DNA from 2 places in the Gilliamella sp. Occ4-3 genome. Region 2 is predicted to be linked to the other one. Evidence: riboswitches for the same ligand, from Rfam matches in the RefSeq annotation. Region 2 holds a riboswitch; the other holds the start of a gene.
The links. Region 2 has a riboswitch for preQ1 ahead of queD (6-carboxytetrahydropterin synthase QueD). Riboswitches for the same ligand answer to the same signal wherever they lie in the genome.
Positions count from the first base shown of each region.

Region 1: it holds a riboswitch for preQ1, as region 2 does, so the genes downstream of both, queF (preQ(1) synthase) here and queD (6-carboxytetrahydropterin synthase QueD) in region 2, are expected to answer to the same signal.

Region 1 covers NZ_LZHR01000003.1:63,076-71,851, reverse strand. The annotation lists gene rsmC (16S rRNA (guanine(1207)-N(2))-methyltransferase RsmC) at 1-273, shown strand, start outside; gene A9G44_RS00450 (hypothetical protein) at 384-1,193, opposite strand; gene hemN (oxygen-independent coproporphyrinogen III oxidase) at 1,392-2,762, opposite strand; gene yihI (Der GTPase-activating protein YihI) at 3,088-3,588, opposite strand; gene coaA (type I pantothenate kinase) at 3,757-4,692, shown strand; gene A9G44_RS00430 (DUF1090 domain-containing protein) at 4,711-5,166, shown strand; PreQ1 riboswitch class I at 5,332-5,376, shown strand; gene queF (preQ(1) synthase) at 5,380-5,853, shown strand; gene queC (7-cyano-7-deazaguanine synthase QueC) at 5,880-6,536, shown strand; gene A9G44_RS00415 (7-cyano-7-deazaguanine/7-aminomethyl-7-deazaguanine transporter) at 6,584-7,264, shown strand; gene A9G44_RS00410 (hypothetical protein) at 7,718-8,776, shown strand, end outside.
Region 2 covers NZ_LZHR01000118.1:15,126-23,901, reverse strand. The annotation lists gene lexA (transcriptional repressor LexA) at 1-130, shown strand, start outside; gene A9G44_RS12065 (hypothetical protein) at 212-586, shown strand; gene hisM (histidine ABC transporter permease HisM) at 714-1,433, opposite strand; gene A9G44_RS12055 (ABC transporter permease) at 1,440-2,123, opposite strand; partial or broken gene A9G44_RS12050 (transporter substrate-binding domain-containing protein) at 2,127-2,912, opposite strand; gene clpB (ATP-dependent chaperone ClpB) at 3,336-5,906, opposite strand; PreQ1 riboswitch class I at 6,192-6,237, shown strand; gene queD (6-carboxytetrahydropterin synthase QueD) at 6,241-6,663, shown strand; gene A9G44_RS12035 (7-carboxy-7-deazaguanine synthase QueE) at 6,666-7,280, shown strand; gene A9G44_RS12030 (DUF1176 domain-containing protein) at 7,389-8,456, shown strand; gene pgeF (peptidoglycan editing factor PgeF) at 8,600-8,776, opposite strand, start outside.

The DNA of each region.
Region 1 (8,776 bases), on a different contig from region 2:
GCCACAGTAGTAGCGAGTGACGTTTTTTCAAATCTAAATGATAAATATCATCTTATTGTTTCGAATCCACCTTTTCATGATGGTAAACAAACTGATTACACGGCCGTTAATACGTTAATCAAAGAAGCAAAAAAACACCTAAAATTAAATGGTTATTTGTGCATTGTGGCAAATTCATTTTTACCGTATCAAACCATTTTAGATGAAACATTCAAAAGCGTTGAAGTGATTGCCCAAACGACGAAATTTAAGGTTTATCTAGCAAGCCATTAATAAGTGCTATTTATTTTGTTTAAAAAAATAGGGCGATGTTATCGCCCTAGGTACAAAATTTAAATATTTAAAAACAAACTGATTTCACTATTCTTGATATCATATCTGGATTAAGAGAGAGCTTCTTTTAATGCCTGCATTTCATTATAGGTAAAATCACAGCGCATAAATTCTTGGTCAAGAAGAATAGGAACAGAGTTGCTTTCTCCAACTACGGCCAACACATTACATTTATTTCTAATCTTATCACCTATAATGATTGGTCCACCGTTTGAGTCTTTATTAAAATTGGCTGCATATTTAGCATTTATTCCTTGTGCATTGCTTGCACGATATAAGGCAGTTATTATTTTACCATAAGAGACTAGTTTAACTGGTACAATAACAGGTGTTAATTTTTGCCCGTTAATTTCCTTGATAACTTTTATCATTTTATGTGTTCTTAAGAAACATCCTAAACTCATCCATGTAACCAACAACAACAAAAGAATAAGAACAGTAGTAGTCAAAAATACAGTCCGCATATTATCAATAGCTAAATTGATTGTTACTAGTGATGGATCATCGGCCGAAGCGACAGTTACAACTTGATAATTTCCTTTTTTCCCCCCAATGAAAGTATAATCACGCTTAATAACTTGTCCTGTATCAGTGGTAATTTTTACTGAACAGTTATCAACAATACGTCTTGCACGACATGTTCCTTCTACATCATAGTCAACCACAACAGGATTCTGTGATATTTTATAATCATCAATTAATCCAGGATAATTTCTTATGGCCATAAATAAAGCTAACGCAAAGAGAATTATTGCTGCAAGTAATCTTCTTATTTGATGCATTGAGCCTTCTTGCTTTAAATTCATGACTTTTAAAGGGCGAGTTGGAAATACTTCTACTAATTTATTCATCAATGCCATTTTATCAATATACTCCTTATTAAAAATAAAAATTTCATGTCTAAGGCTAAAATTGTGAATTTAAAAGCTAACCTTTAATCACAATAAAATAAATAATTTATTTATTATTTTTTATTAAATTAGAATAAATATTATCATAATATTTACTTTGTAGGAATTACTCATATTGTTTACGGCAATTTGACAAACGACTTCAAATTAAATAACCCTAGAAAACTGCTGCTGCCTTGCCATTTTTCGCATATAAATATCAAAGCACATACAAATATTGCGTATCAATAAATGTCCTTTAGGTTGGACTTCGATTATATTGTTATTGATTGTCACTAATCCATCTTTTTGAAATGGCGCCAGTAATTTTAAATCTTCAGCAAAATAATCATCAAATTGAATTTGGTATTGTTGTTCAATAACATTTTTATCTAAATGAAAATGGCAGATAAGCTGTTTTATCACATCACGACGAATCTTATCGTCACGATTTAAGGTGAATCCTTTCCATAATCCATGTCCTTTTTGCTCAACCTGAGTTTGATAGATTTTTAGATCTTTCTGATTTTGCGCATAACTATCACCTAACATACTAATGGCCGACACACCAAGTCCAAGTAAATCAGCATCGCCTTGAGTTGTATACCCCTGAAAATTACGATGCAATTTATTTTCTTGTTGAGCAATAGCTAATTCATCAGAGGGCTTAGCAAAATGATCCATACCGATAAAGTGATAACCAGCTTCGGTTAACTTTTTAATGCTAGTTTGTAGAATCTGCAATTTTTGATTGGCATTAGGCAAATCATCATCTTTAATTTTACGTTGGGCAGCAAAACGGCTTGGTAAGTGGGCATAATTAAATACACTTAAACGATCGGGAGAAATATCAATCACTTTATTGAGCGTTTCGGCAAAACTTTCAATGGTTTGTTTTGGTAGACCATAAATTAAATCTAAACTAATTGAGTGAAAATTATTTTTACGTGCTTGATTAATAAGAGACCGTATTAATGTTTCATCTTGTTCACGATTAATTAGGCTTTGGATTTCGTGATTAAAATCTTGAATTCCCATACTTAGCCTATTAAAACCAACACTTGCTAAATGGTCAATTGTTTGTGGTGTTATTTCACGCGGATCAATTTCGATGGATAGTTCGGCATTAGCAACAAAATTAAAATGCTTTTTTAACGAGGTAATCAATCGAGTAATTTCAGCATCGTTTAAAAAAGTTGGTGTACCACCACCCCAGTGCATTTGTGTTACCGTGCGATGTTTAAATAATTTTGCGCGTTCGGCAATTTCAATATCTAAAATGTCAAGGTATTTGGTAACTTTTTGTGTTTGGCGAGTAATAAGCTTATTACAACCACAAAAATAACAAAGCTTATGACAAAACGGAATATGCACATAAAGCGATAACGGTTTTGTGGGATAACGAGTTGCCGCCGATAAAAATTCTTGCTCATTAAATTTTTCGTTAAATTCAAGTGCAGTAGGGTAAGAGGTATATCTTGGGCCAGAATAATTATATTTTTCAATTAACGCTTGATCCCATAATTGCGTATCAGTCATGCTTTTTACTTCCGCTTATGTCTATCTTTAGTGTTGTTATTTTTATGAGTTTTTACTATTGCTTTTTGTTGGTTCTTGATTTTGGTTTTAATTTTGATTCGATTAGTTTTATTTAAATATAACAATGTGCAAATCAATAACCCAAAATATAAACTTAACATAATTAATATTGGCACTATGAATTGCTCACTTTTAATTATTAATTGACTGAATAAAAGTAATGGATTCTAAGTTTAAATTATCAGTAGGAATATTACTTTTGGATGATATTCCTACTCATATCAAGACACATACTATCACGATTGCTAATTATATTTTCCTATTATTAGTTTCGTTTTAATAAACTAACAATATCTTCTTTCTTTTCGTCTAATTCATCAAAATCATCAAAGTCGTCATCAGTATAACCAAGCTCTTGCATCAGTTCATCGATACGATTCAATTTGCTATCAAGATAAATTTGTTGATCTTTAGTGAGTTTGGCTTTTTGCTCGACTAGATCAAGTAACATATCTAATTTTGGATCGTTCTCTAATTGTTCTAATTCTTGTTGAGGTGATAAAATCGTTTTAATTGTTTTAGATTGTTTAACAGGTTTTTCTATATTGTTAGAATCTTCGACAATTAAAGAAATAGGTTTTTTGCTCCCCACTCTTGGATCTTTGGTTGTTTTTGTCGAATTTTTATTTTTATTATTATTTAGTTTATTAAAGCGAGAGCCACTTGGTAAACCTTTGTGTTTGCGTTTACGCTTCAGTTCCCGAGATTCTTCATTAATCTCTTGACGGCTTTTTTTAGCTTTCTGTTTTGATTTATTTTTTAACATAAAATCTCTGTCTAATATTAGGGTTAATCATTTTACAAACGTATTTTATCAGTAAGTCCAAAATATAGCTATGATGAAGACGTCATGCTAATTTAAGATTGTAAAAAAATAAATTTATGTATAATCTGAGCCGAATAAATTTGTTAGACCGAATTAGAGAACAATAAAATGAAAAATCACTTAAGCCCTTATCTGAAATTCAATCGTCAAGAATGGGCTAGCTTACGTAATACGGTACCAATGACTTTAACAGCAGAAGAATTAGTTTCGTTACAAGGTATTAATGAAGATTTATCCATGGATGAAGTGAGTGAAATTTATCTACCTTTATCTAGATTACTTAATTATTACATCAGCAATAATTTTAATCGGCAAGCTGTTTTATCTAAATTCTTAGGTAAAAGTCAAAAAACACCTTACATTATTGGCATTGCAGGCAGTGTTGCTGTAGGTAAAAGTACTACCGCTAGAGTACTACAAGCATTATTAACCCGTTGGCCTGAACACCGCAAAGTATCTTTGGTAACAACTGATGGTTTTTTATATCCAAATAGATATCTTGAAGAACATGGAATAATGAATAAAAAAGGGTTTCCTCAGTCTTACGATATAAAAAAATTGCTTAATTTTGTTGCTGATATAAAATCAGGGCAGGCACAAGTTAAAGCACCCGTTTATTCTCATTTAGTTTATGATATTGTCGAAGATGAAGAAATCGTTATTGATAGTCCTGACATTTTGATTCTTGAAGGTTTGAATGTACTGCAAAGTACGCTGAATTATCCACAAGCGAATAATCGTGTTTTTGTTTCGGATTATGTCGATTTTTCAATTTATGTTGATGCTGATGTGTCATTATTACATGATTGGTATGTAAATCGGTTTTTAAAATTTAGGGAGGGTGCATTTAGCGATCCTAACTCTTATTTTAATCACTACTCAAAACTTCCAGAACATGAAGCTACAAATATTGCCAATCGTATTTGGCGAGAAATTAATGAATTAAATTTAGTTGAAAATATTTTACCTACAAAAGAACGAGCGAACCTTATTCTAACTAAAGGTAAAGATCATAAAGTCAATTGTGTTCAATTAAGAAAATAAAATTAAGGAAAAATTCGTATGAAATCAGTAATTCGGTTAGTAAGTAAATTGAGTGTCATTACGTTAGCTATCTCATTATCATTTGGTGCTTATGCTTCAAATGAACAACTAAAGGGACTTACGTGTGAAAGCAAAAAACAGGCTATTGAAAAACAGATTGATTATGCTAAAAAAAATAATAATTCTCATCAAATCCAAGGGCTTGAAAAAGCATTACGTAACTTAAATAAGCATTGTTCAAATGATGATTTAGAAGCCAAATATAAAAAAGAGATTAACGAAAAATCAAATAAAGTGGCTGAAAGAACTAAAGAATTAGAACAAGCAAAATCAAAATCAAAAGCGAAAGCGAAAGATAAAGATAATGAACAGAAAATTGTCAAACAACAAACAAAATTAGCTGATGCTGAAAAAGAACTTAATGAAGCTAAAACTAAATTATCTGATTTTTATAAAGAATTGGGAGCGAAATAAACGATATCAGGCAGAGTATTTCCCGATTCTTGATTTATTTGCTCTTCAACGATATTTTATTATTAACACCATCAATAGTTATTGTTGACGGTGTTAGTTTTACATTTTTTATAAATCTATTGTCATACTAGACTTTTTAAAGCAAAAAGAGTATGGTGTGCGCCTTGTTACGTGGTTCGTGAACCTCCCACGCTAAAAAACTAAGGAAAAATAATGAGTAAAATTACACTACTAGGCGATCAGTCTGTTCGCTATCCAACAACCTATTGCCCTGAAATACTCGAAACGTTCGATAATAAACACCCGAATAACGATTATTTTGTTAAATTTAATTGCCCAGAGTTTACTAGTCTTTGTCCTATCACGGGGCAACCTGATTTTGCGACAATTTATATTTCGTACGTACCCAATATTAAAATGGTCGAAAGTAAATCGTTAAAACTCTATCTGTTCAGCTTTCGGAATCATGGCGATTACCACGAAGATTGTATTAATATCATTATGAAAGATCTTATTAAATTAATGGATCCTAAATATATCGAAGTCTGGGGAAAATTTACACCTCGTGGCGGCATTTCGATTGATCCTTATGCCAATTATGGCAAATCGGGTACTCATTGGGAACAAGTTGCGGCTAATCGATTAGCCAATCACGACATGTATCCAGAAAAAGTGGATAATCGCTAATTTAATCTGTCTTAACAGGAACATTAATGCAAACTCGTAAAGCACTAGTTATATTTTCTGGTGGGCAAGACTCAACTACTTGCTTACTGCAAGCCATTGCTGATTATGGACGTGAAAATGTTCAGGCAATCAGTTTTCACTACGGTCAACGTCACGTAATAGAGCTTGAAAAAGCCAAATGGATCGCTGATGATCTTGGTATTAAGCAAACTTTTATTGATACTTCAGTTATCAAACAAACTACAAATAATGCGTTGATTGATGACGCTCAAGAAATTAAAGCCGCTCAAGATGGCGATTACCCCAATACCTTCGTTGATGGGCGTAATATGCTTTTTTTACTTTTGGCTGGCTGTCATGCTAAGCAACAAGGAATTTCTGACATTATTATTGGAGTTTGTGAAACCGATTTTAGTGGTTATCCAGATTGCCGTGATGTCTTTATTAAATCAATGAATGTATCAATGAATTTAGCTATGGACTATGCGTTTAATCTCATCACGCCACTGATGTATTTGACAAAAGCGCAAACGTGGGAAATGGCTGATAAACTAGGTTATCTTGATTATGTCCAAAAACATACCCATACCTGTTATTACGGTGTTGAAGGGGGATGTGGTAAGTGTCCAAGTTGTTTATTGCGCAATAAGGGCCTACAAGAATATATGGCTCAAGCTAAATAAATTCATTCATCATTGGGTTCTCTCACCCCCATTAAAAAGGAAAAAAGATGTACTTAAATGTTCAATCAGAATCGATAGAAAAAAGTTTTACCCGTAAACAAAAGCAAAAAGCGCTTTACTGGTTGGCTTTTTTTCACATATTGGTTATTGCTTCAAGCAATTATTTAGTCCAAATCCCATTCGAAATTTTTGGTTTTCAAACAACTTGGGGGGCATTCACTTTTCCGTTTATCTTTTTAACTACCGATCTGACCATTCGAATTTATGGTGCTAGTTTAGCCAGAAAAATCATTTTTGTTGTAATGATTCCTGCATTGTTATTTTCATACCTGATTTCGGTACTATTTTTTGAAACCCATTGGGTTGGATTATTAGCATTGACGGAATTTAATAGCTTCGTATTTCGAATTGCATTGGCTAGTTTTGCCGCTTATTTAGTTGGACAACTAATGGATATTACTGTTTTTAACTATTTAAGAAAAAACAAATCATGGTGGGTTGCCCCAACAGCATCAGCAATATTTGGTAATGGTATTGATACTATTGTTTTTTTTGCTATCGCATTTTATCAAAGTAACGATGAATTTATGGCAAATCATTGGATCGAAATTTCGTTAATGGACTATAGTTTTAAAATTCTAATTTGCGGATTATTCTTTTTGCCACTTTATGGTGTCATTCTCAATTTTATCCTAAAAAAGTTAGTTGCAATGCCTAAAAACAATTAATCATTAAAATCTAAATTTTAGTTACTCACCTAAATAAACATAAACTCATTTATTTTTTTGATGAGTTTTATGTTTAATATTGAAAAATACACTAATATTTCACAACACTCAAAGGTCAATATAGCCTTTTATCCTGCGTCGGGCTGCCGAAGGCTTCATTCTGCATTCTGTGCTAGGTTTTTAGAAAATTTTGCCAAAAACTGGCGCTTTAGTATTTAGTTAGCTATAATTTTGATTATTTTATGGCAAAACGCAGCTCATTAAAAAATAAACAATTATAAAAATAAAACACAAATTAACAGGAGGTTAGATATTGTGTGCTATAATAATAACAGGCATTGGCAGTGCTATACCTTAAATCTATTTAAGTTTTACCGTAATCAAAAACAAACTCCATTTTGCTTTTTATTATCAAATCTAGCGAAATCGCCAAGATTGCCGTCGATTTCCAACTTGTTATCCAAATTAGCCATAGTTTTTGCACCATTGTTGTTATTGCCATATTCAGTGAGTTCGCAGGCGTTGTTAGCTCGGACCTCACAGGTTATTAACGGCTCTGCGCCGTATTTGACGCTTGATGGTGGCGTCACTAAATTAACTACAACTGATGATTTAATAAGTATTAAGTTATCGGACGGTCAAGTTCTCACTCCACAAAATAATAACTCAGTGATGACGCCAATTCATTTACCTAATGCAGGTGATACGCTTGCTAATATTGAAATGATAGTTCCGTCATCAAGCGACTCAATAAATATAAATGACTTAGTGACACAAGGTAAATGGGGAGATGATGATGCAGATGGACAGGGGGCTCATAGTGTCACTGCGACAGGGAATGTATCAGTATCGTTTACTGATAAAAATAGTAATGCCGTTAGTCGCAGTGATATATTAGATATTTGTAATGCACCTTATAGGATAACATTAAGTAGTACGGATGCTACTTTAGAAACAAAGTATGGTGTGCCAAATAGAAGTACTTTAAACGGAAATACGGTGTCATATTATATCAACCCAAATTCACAGCAGCCTAAAGTTTGCTATGTAAGGCCTCGTTTGATATTTGGTGGTACTAATTTTGCTGGAGATAATCCTCGCTTTGCGGGTCCATCTAGTATATGGGATCCTACTAAAGGTTTTTTAACACAGTCAATTAATCCATCTTCTTATAACCTTAATTTTCCTACTACGGGGGCTGATGGATTATATTTTGATTTGGATATAGGCGGGGTAGATGCAAGTCAGTTGACCTGGTCTTCAGAAACTCAAGGAGAGATAACAGCAACAGTGAAATGGGTAAAACCTCGTTCAGACTCATTCACCATTCCATGCCGATGGTGCACGGGCATTACTACATATGATGATTGGATTACAAATAAATCCAAAAACGTAACGCGAGTAACGTTAAATGGCCCTAGGGCGAATAATACCCAAATACAATCGAGTAATCCTAGTCGACTTACTGTGCCATTTTTGCCGCAACTATTTGTGTTGGAAGGGAAGAATAGT
Region 2 (8,776 bases):
TAAAGGCAAGCATGTACATCTTCTTGCCGAAAATGCCGAGTTTTCGCCAATCAAAGTTGATTTAGAACAGCAAAATTTTGCTATTGAAGGATTAGCGGTTGGTATTATTCGTAACGGATCTTGGATGTAAGCAAACTCATAGACGCAAGTATATAGAAGTATAGCCAAAGTTAGTATAAAATAGCACTTAACTAACGTGTGGGAGATTACTATGTGGCTATTTTGGTTATACGAATTTTTAGGGTTTATTGCAGTTTTATTACTCGTTTTTGGGTACTGCCGTTTTAGAGGGATCGGTTTTTGGCTTTTTATTTGGAAACATCTAAAATGGGTTGCTTCAGCTGTATTAATTACTTGGTTAGGTATTGCATTACTTTGTCGCGTTGATTTATATAATGCAACTCACTGTTATTTTAGAGGCGAAAGTATGCGAGCTAACACAAAATATTCTATCTTTTTAGGCGAATGCCAAGTAGAAACTCCTAGCGGCAGTTATGTTCCTATTGAACGAGCTAGAGCATTACCTGGTTCAAGTCACCATGATGATGATGCCGACTCTACAAACGATTTTTATCCTATAAATTAACATGTTGTCAAATCGACAAACAACCAAAATCCGGCAAATGTCATTACAATTGTCGGATTTTTATTTTGATAGATCAATAACCTTATAAACGAATTGAGAAAATTATCCGATAGTCTAAATCAATTTATTAACTGATTTGCATATTAGCCTGCTGAAAAGCCAAATAACGTTGCTCTAACTTTTTGAAACTAAAAATCAATGTAAAGCTCACACTAAGATAAATCACTGCTGCAATACCAAAAGCATGAAAAGGTTGATAGGTTTCGGCATAAATATCGCGCGCAATCTTCATCACATCAGGCACAGTAACAGTAAAAGCCAGTGCAGTTGAATGCAACATAAAAATGACCTCGTTACTATAAGCTGGCAATGCAATACGAAATGCTCTTGGAAAAATGATATAACGATAAAGTTGAAAACGATTAAAACCAAGTGCTGTTGCGGCTTGAATTTCGCCATTTGGCACATTCCGCATGGCACCAGCAAAAACCTCAGTAGTATAGGCGCAAGTGTTTAAGGTGAAAGCTAACACCGTACAATTTAAACCACTTTGAAAAAAATCCCCTAACCAAGTATTATTTTTAACCACACTTAAGGTATATATGCCAGTATAAATAATCAATAACTTCACATATAAAGGCGTACCTCGAAAAATATAAGTAAATAGCCAAATAGGTAATTTAATCAGTTTATTTTGCGAGTTTCGCCCTACCGCTAACGCTAGTGACAAAATTCCCCCCATTAAAACCGATAAAATCAAAATCCACAGCGTCATCGCAAGACCAGTGATATTATAACCATCGGTCCATAATAGTGATTGCCAATATTGTTGAATAATTTCTAACATGAGTTCTTATAACTTAGTTTTGGTAATGCCAATAGAATAATGCCGTTCAAACCACCATAAAATGATATTAGATATTGACGTAAAAAACAGATAAAACGCCCCGGCAATCAAAGCAAATAATAAAGGTTGGTACAGTGCTTCACCTGCATTTTTAGTAGCTTTGACTAAATCCGATAACCCCAATAACGACACTAATGCTGTAGCTTTTAACACCACTAACCAATTATTAGCAATACCTGGCAAGGCAAAGCGCATCATTAAAGGAAACATTACATACCCAAATACTTGCACTTTACTTAAACCAAGCGCTGTTGCTGCCGCTAAGGTATTTCTAGAAACCGCAAGATAAGCTCCTCTAAAAGTTTCGGTAAAATATGCCCCATAAATAAAGCCTAACGTAACTATACCAGCGATTAAAGGATCAACTTCAATAAAAGGAGCGTTAAAATAATCAGTTATATTATTAACCAAAAACTGCAAGCCAAAAAAGATTAGCATCATCAATACTAAATCAGGTACACCTCGAATTAACGATGTATAAGCCTGACAAAGCATATTACATACTTTTGAATGACTCAGTTTACCTAATGCACAAACAATACCAAGTATCATGACCAGTAGTAGCGATGTCAATGCTAAAATAATAGTCAACCATGCACCTTGACAAATTAAAGAAATATACCCCTCCATGGTTTATTTTTTATTACCGTGCACATTAAAATCAAAATACTTATTGTTTATTTTTTGTAGGTACCATCAGCTAAGAGGTCTTTTAAAGCTAGGTTAAAAGACTTGCGCAATTCATTATCATTTTTACGAAAACCAATTCCCACTCCGACATCAAAGTAGTTCACATCGGTTAGAGCATCACCAGAAAAAAAAACCTTTACCTTGTAGCTGTTTTAAAAAGGCATAACTGCCAGTCACTTCGTCTTGTAATGCCGCATCTAAACGACCAGCCACTAGATCAGAAAATACTTGTAACTGATTTTGATAAGGCACAATAACTACACCGTTCGGGCGCCACATCTCGTTGGCAAAATGTTCTTGCGATGTTCCTTGCTCAACACCAACACGCTTACCTTTCAATGACTCAGCATTAGGCATTAAATTAGTACCCTCTTTAACAATCAAACGTGAATAAGTCATAAAGATTTCGTCAGAAAAAGCGATCTGTTTTTTACGTTTTTCGGTCATCATTAGCGAAGACGAGATAATATCAATCTTTCTTGATAATAACGACGGGATCAAAGCATCGAAGTCGGTCGATTGAAAAGTACATTTAATATTGATCTTTTCACACAATGCTTTCGTGATTTCAATGTTGAATCCAGTAACTTCACCATTAGCATCAATAAAATCAAAAGGCGCATAGGACGTATCCGAACCAACTTTAATCGATTCAGGTAACGCAGCATAACTTGCCATTGGCAAGCTTAAACAACCGAAAATAAATAATTTTTTTAATAAATTCTTCATGTTTAATCTTTCCTTTTTTATTTAAGGCGATAATATAACGTGTTCTAAGGTAATTTTATAATAAAAAAAAAGTTATTATTGTGCTGTATAAAATTAGAATTACTTAATGGCAAAAACCCTAGACAAAATAGTTAAAGTTGTTACTTTTAACAACTAACAAAAAGCTAGTTTGATTGAGCTTTGGTTGCAAAACCTTGAAAACGGTTTTAAAAAAATTTTGTCAAAAAGTTTCAGGTAACTATATGTTAAAGTATAAAATGAGTTGTTTAGTTGGGTTCGGGTTTGTGTTGTTATTTTATTCATCAGACATCCATTTTGCGTAAATAATGTTTGTCTGATTAAATTCTAAGTACTATAGGTAAACTAAATTGTATCAAGCATAAAAAACCGACCATAAAGGTCGGTTTGTCTTTTGAAGTTTTATTACTGTTGAGCTTCGATGTTGCCGCCAACTAAATCTAGATGAATAGTTTTACCCGAGACTAATTTACCTGACAGTATTTGTTGTGCCAATGGGTTTTCGATCTCTTGTTGGATCGATCGTTTTAACGGTCTTGCTCCATAAATTGGGTCAAAGCCAACCTTAGCTAAATGTTCAAGTGCCGCATCCGAAATATCCAATTGGTAACCACGTTCTTCTAAACGTTTTTCAACGTGTGCTAACTGAATTTTTGCAATCGCTTTAATGTTTTCTTGACCTAATGGGTGGAATACCACGGTTTCGTCAATACGATTGATAAATTCTGGTCTAAAGTGTTTGGTTACAACCGTCATCACTAGAGATTTTATTTCGTCATAACTTAGTTCAACTTGACCTCGGATTAGGTCAGAACCTAAGTTTGATGTCATAATTATGACAGTGTTACGAAAATCAACTGTGCGACCTTGACCATCTGTTAAGCGCCCATCATCCAATACTTGCAGTAAGATATTAAAGACATCTGGGTGTGCTTTTTCGACTTCATCAAGTAAAATTACTGAGTATGGTCGTCGTCTAACTGCTTCGGTTAAATACCCCCCTTCTTCATACCCAACATAACCTGGAGGTGCACCAATTAAGCGAGCAACGGAGTGTTTTTCCATAAACTCTGACATATCTATACGCACCATAGCATCTTCGCTGTCAAACATAAAATTAGCCAATGATTTGCAAAGCTCGGTTTTACCGACACCAGTTGGTCCTAAGAATAGGAATGATCCAATCGGTTTATTTGGATCTGAAAGCCCTGCTCGGCTACGTCGAATCGCATTTGCAACCGCTAATACTGCTTCATTTTGACCTATTACACGTTTATGTAAGGCATCTTCCATGTGCAATAGTTTATCTTTTTCGCTCTCAAGCATTCTAGAAACTGGAATACCTGTCGCTTTAGATAATACTTCTGCAATTTCGTTATCGGTCACTTTGTTACGCAATAACTTCATGGTTTTGCCTTCTAACTGCGTTGCTGAAGCAAGTTTCTTTTCGAGCTCTGGAATTTTGCCATATTGTAATTCTGACATTTTGTTCAAGTCGCCAGCTCGACGAGCTTGCTCTATCTCAGTACGTGCCTTTTCTAGTTCTGCTTTGATGTTTTGAGTCCCCGAAACAGCTGCCTTTTCTGACTTCCACTCTTCTTCAAGTGAAGCATATTCCTTTTCTTTTTCAGAAAGTTCATCATTTAACATTTGTAGTCGCTTTTTACTCGCATCATCAGATTCTTTTTTAAGCGCTTGTTGTTCAAGTTTAAGTTGAATTATGCGCCTTTCAAGTCGATCTAAAGATTCTGGTTTTGAATCCATTTGCATACGAATACTTGATGCGGCCTCGTCAATTAAATCAATCGCTTTGTCAGGTAACATGCGATCAGAAATATAACGATGCGATAATGTAGCCGCAGCTACGATTGCCGGATCGGTTATTTGCACATGGTGATGCAGTTCATAACGTTCTTTTAAACCACGCAAAATAGCGATAGTATCTTCAACTGTTGGTTCGGCAACATACACTTTTTGGAAACGACGCTCTAACGCAGGATCTTTTTCAATATATTGACGGTATTCATCAAGCGTTGTTGCTCCCACGCAGTGTAATTCACCACGAGCTAATGCGGGTTTTAACATATTACCAGCATCCATTGCTCCATCGCTTTTTCCTGCGCCAACCATGGTATGGATTTCGTCAATAAATAATATAATGCGACCTTCTTCTTTTGCTAAGTCTTTAAGCACGGCTTTTAGGCGTTCTTCAAATTCCCCTCGATATTTGGCACCAGCAATTAATGCCCCCATGTCTAATGATAAAACGCGTTTATGTCGTAATCCTTCAGGGACTTCACGGTTAACAATACGTTGTGCTAATCCTTCTACAATAGCAGTTTTCCCTACACCTGGTTCCCCAATTAATACTGGATTATTTTTAGTACGACGTTGTAATACCTGAATAGTTCGACGGATTTCTTCATCACGACCAATAACAGGATCAAGCTTACCTTGTTCTGCTCGTTGAGTTAAATCAATGGTGTATTTTTTAAGTGCACCGCGTTGATCTTCTGCATTAGGATCGTTCACGTTATCGCTACCTCTTACTTGATTAACTGCTTGGCTAAATTTATCTTTATTAACACCTGATCTTTTAAGAAGATCGCCTAAACTGCCCTTATCTTCTAAAGCGGCTAATATAAAGAGTTCTGATGAAATATAGCTATCACCGTTCTTTTGGGATAATTTATCGCAAAGATTTAATACTCGAACAAAATCTTGCGATGGAATAACATCTCCACCCACACCTTGAACTTGGGGTAATCGGTCAATAGCTTGAGCTAATTCTTGTTGTAAATTAACAATATTTGCACCTGCTGCAATCAATAAAGGCATTACACTACTCCCTTCTTGATTAAGCATGGCTGATAGGACATGCACAGGCTCTATATATTGATTGTCTTTACCTAATGCCATTGACTGCGCATCAGCTAAAGCTTGTTGAAACTTATTTGTTAGTTTATCTAACCTCATAGTGTTTATCTCCTGAGCAATAAATTTGGATTAAACGCTTAACACATTTAATCCATTTGCATGTGATCTAAATGAGTGTTGCAACCTAAATTTCAAGAGCTAAGTTAAAATATTTTTTACAAAATTTATACAACAAGATTATCAAATATGTAAGAATTAATTGACATAAAAATAAAGCTGTTTGCAATTCAAGCAATTACATCTAAATTTCGTTTTAAGATATACTGGTAAGATGACAAATTCACTTTTATCCCTTATATTGTTACCTTTATTTTGTTAGGTTCGCTAACCGTGGTTCGCAACCCATCCCACGAAAAAAAACTAGGAATATAAAATGTTCAAAATAGCCAAAGAGTTTCAATTTGATGCTTGTCACATGTTAGATGGGCACAATAAAAAGTGTCATAATCTGCACGGCCACACTTATCGCCTATTAGTTGAAATTAGCGGAGAGCTTATTGATAACGGCTCAAGCCAAGATATGGTCATGGATTATGCCGATTTAAAGCTAATAGTTAAACAACATATTGTCGATCCGTTAGATCACGCCTATCTTTACAATCAACATAACCCTAATGAGTGCCGTATCGCGTCGTTACTACAAGAAATGGATCGTAAAATTTTTGCCTTTCCATGTAGAACCACCGCAGAAGGAATGAGCAAATTTATTTTTGATTGCTTATCGCAATATTTGCCTGTTTCGATGATCAAACTATGGGAAACGCCAACTTCATATTGTGAATATCATCGGAGTTAATGATGATTGAATTTCGTATTGTTGAAATCTTCGAATCCTTACAAGGCGAAGGTTATAATACTGGCATGCCTGCTGTTTTTATTCGTTTTGCAGGATGCAATTTAAATTGCGCCTGGTGTGACACTAATTTTCGAAAATTTACTCGATTCACGTTAGATGCTTTAATGACTAAAGTGAGCGAATATAAAAGCAAAAATATTATTATTACAGGTGGCGAACCGACAATGGTTAAAGCGTTACCTGAATTGCTTTTGCCACTCAAAAAAGCTGGTTATTTCATCGCCATTGAAAGCAACGGTCTTGGTAAAGTCGATCCGCTTATTGATTATATTGCGCTAAGCCCTAAATTTTGTTATCAGTCACGCTATCAAAAAATAGTACAACCAATAGCAAATGAAGTACGCATAGTAGCCGAAAATCACTGCGATTTTATTCCTTTTTGCCAATATATCGAAACTCATATTCAAGCCAAACGCTATTATCTATCTCCTTGTGAAAAAGATGGTGCATTTAATATGTTTGAAACGATAGAGTTGTTAGGAAAAATCAACCAAAATCGACTGAATAATAAATGGCTTTTGAGTGTGCAAAGCCACAAGTTTGCCAATATAGAATGATAAATTAGTACTAAAGAGAACTAATTAAATATTCATAAAATCAAGAAGTTTTATTAATTTTAATTGAATAATTGTTTAATCTATAATAACCTCATATAAATTATTTATATGGAATTAACTGTCATGCGTTTTTGCTATTGTTTATTGCTAACTTTGTTTACAACTCCAGTTATAGCTTGGGATATAGTTTGTGATAATACTTTAACTTGTCGTGTTATAGAATATAGTGATATATCTGATACAGGAGTGATAAAATCGTCAATTTTATTCCAGCGAAAAGCGGGGGCCAATCAGCCAGTTGAAATTTATGTTAGAACAAAAAATAACAAAGAAGAAGATGAAGAAGATATTGAAATTAAAAACACTCAACAATTAGATAATTCATTGGCTGCATTCATTAATCAAGAGTATTTAGGCGAATTAAAAGAAATACAAAATAATATTTATCAGTTGTCACAATTCCAAGCTACAAAAATTATTCAAGCATTTACAAAAAATGAAAAAGTTATATTCCGTAACAATAGAAGTCAATCATCTTATACCAATGGCGGATTTTATGATGTCATGTTAACAATGGACAAAAAACAAGGACGGGTTGGTACAACTGGCGCAGTTATAGCACATGGTAATAAAAATGAATCAAACGTTTATGCACCAATACCTGTACCAACTATAAAAAAAGGTAAAGTAATTGCTCCAGAACAAAGTCAAAAACTTAATACCAATGAAGTAATTAAAATATTCCCTCAATTCAAAAAACGCTATATACATGAAGCTAAATGTGATGCTTATGATTTAGAAGATCCTTATTATGATGAAACACAAGGATATGATAAAAGATTTCGGTTAATTAAATTAGATAATAACCACGATTTACTTGAAACTAGGTGTTGGTTTAGCGCATATAACTCAGGTAACGCCTATTGGATAATTTCTAACACTGCTAAACTAAGTAATAAAAATATAAAATTTATAAATAATGAGGGCAATACATACAAAAATGGAACAATATCCAGTATAGCTAAGCTAAGAGGTGAGGGAGATTGTTTAGAAAAATCTAGCTGGACTTGGAATGGACATAAATTTATGCTTTCCTCTAATATAAGTACTGGTGAATGCTTAGGTTTTGACGGTGGGGCTTGGGAATTACCTTCTTTTGTTAGCGAAATAAAATAACAATTGAACAATAGAAAGCCTTCAGATCTTATGGCGGTTTAAATATTATAATTTTATATATTAACATTTACCGCAGATCTTTATACTATAAATATTTTACAAAGCAGCTAAAAATTGAAGGTTTTTAGCTTAAAAAAACTCTTTTATTCAAACCAGATCATTGATGCCATTCTACCAGTTCTATTTTCACGTCGATAAGAGAAGAATTCATCTTGTTCAGTATAAGTACAATAATCACCACCAAAAATTTGCGTTACTCCTACTGCTTGTAAACGTTGTTTGGCAATTAGATATAGGTCTGCTAGGTATTTTTGTTCAGT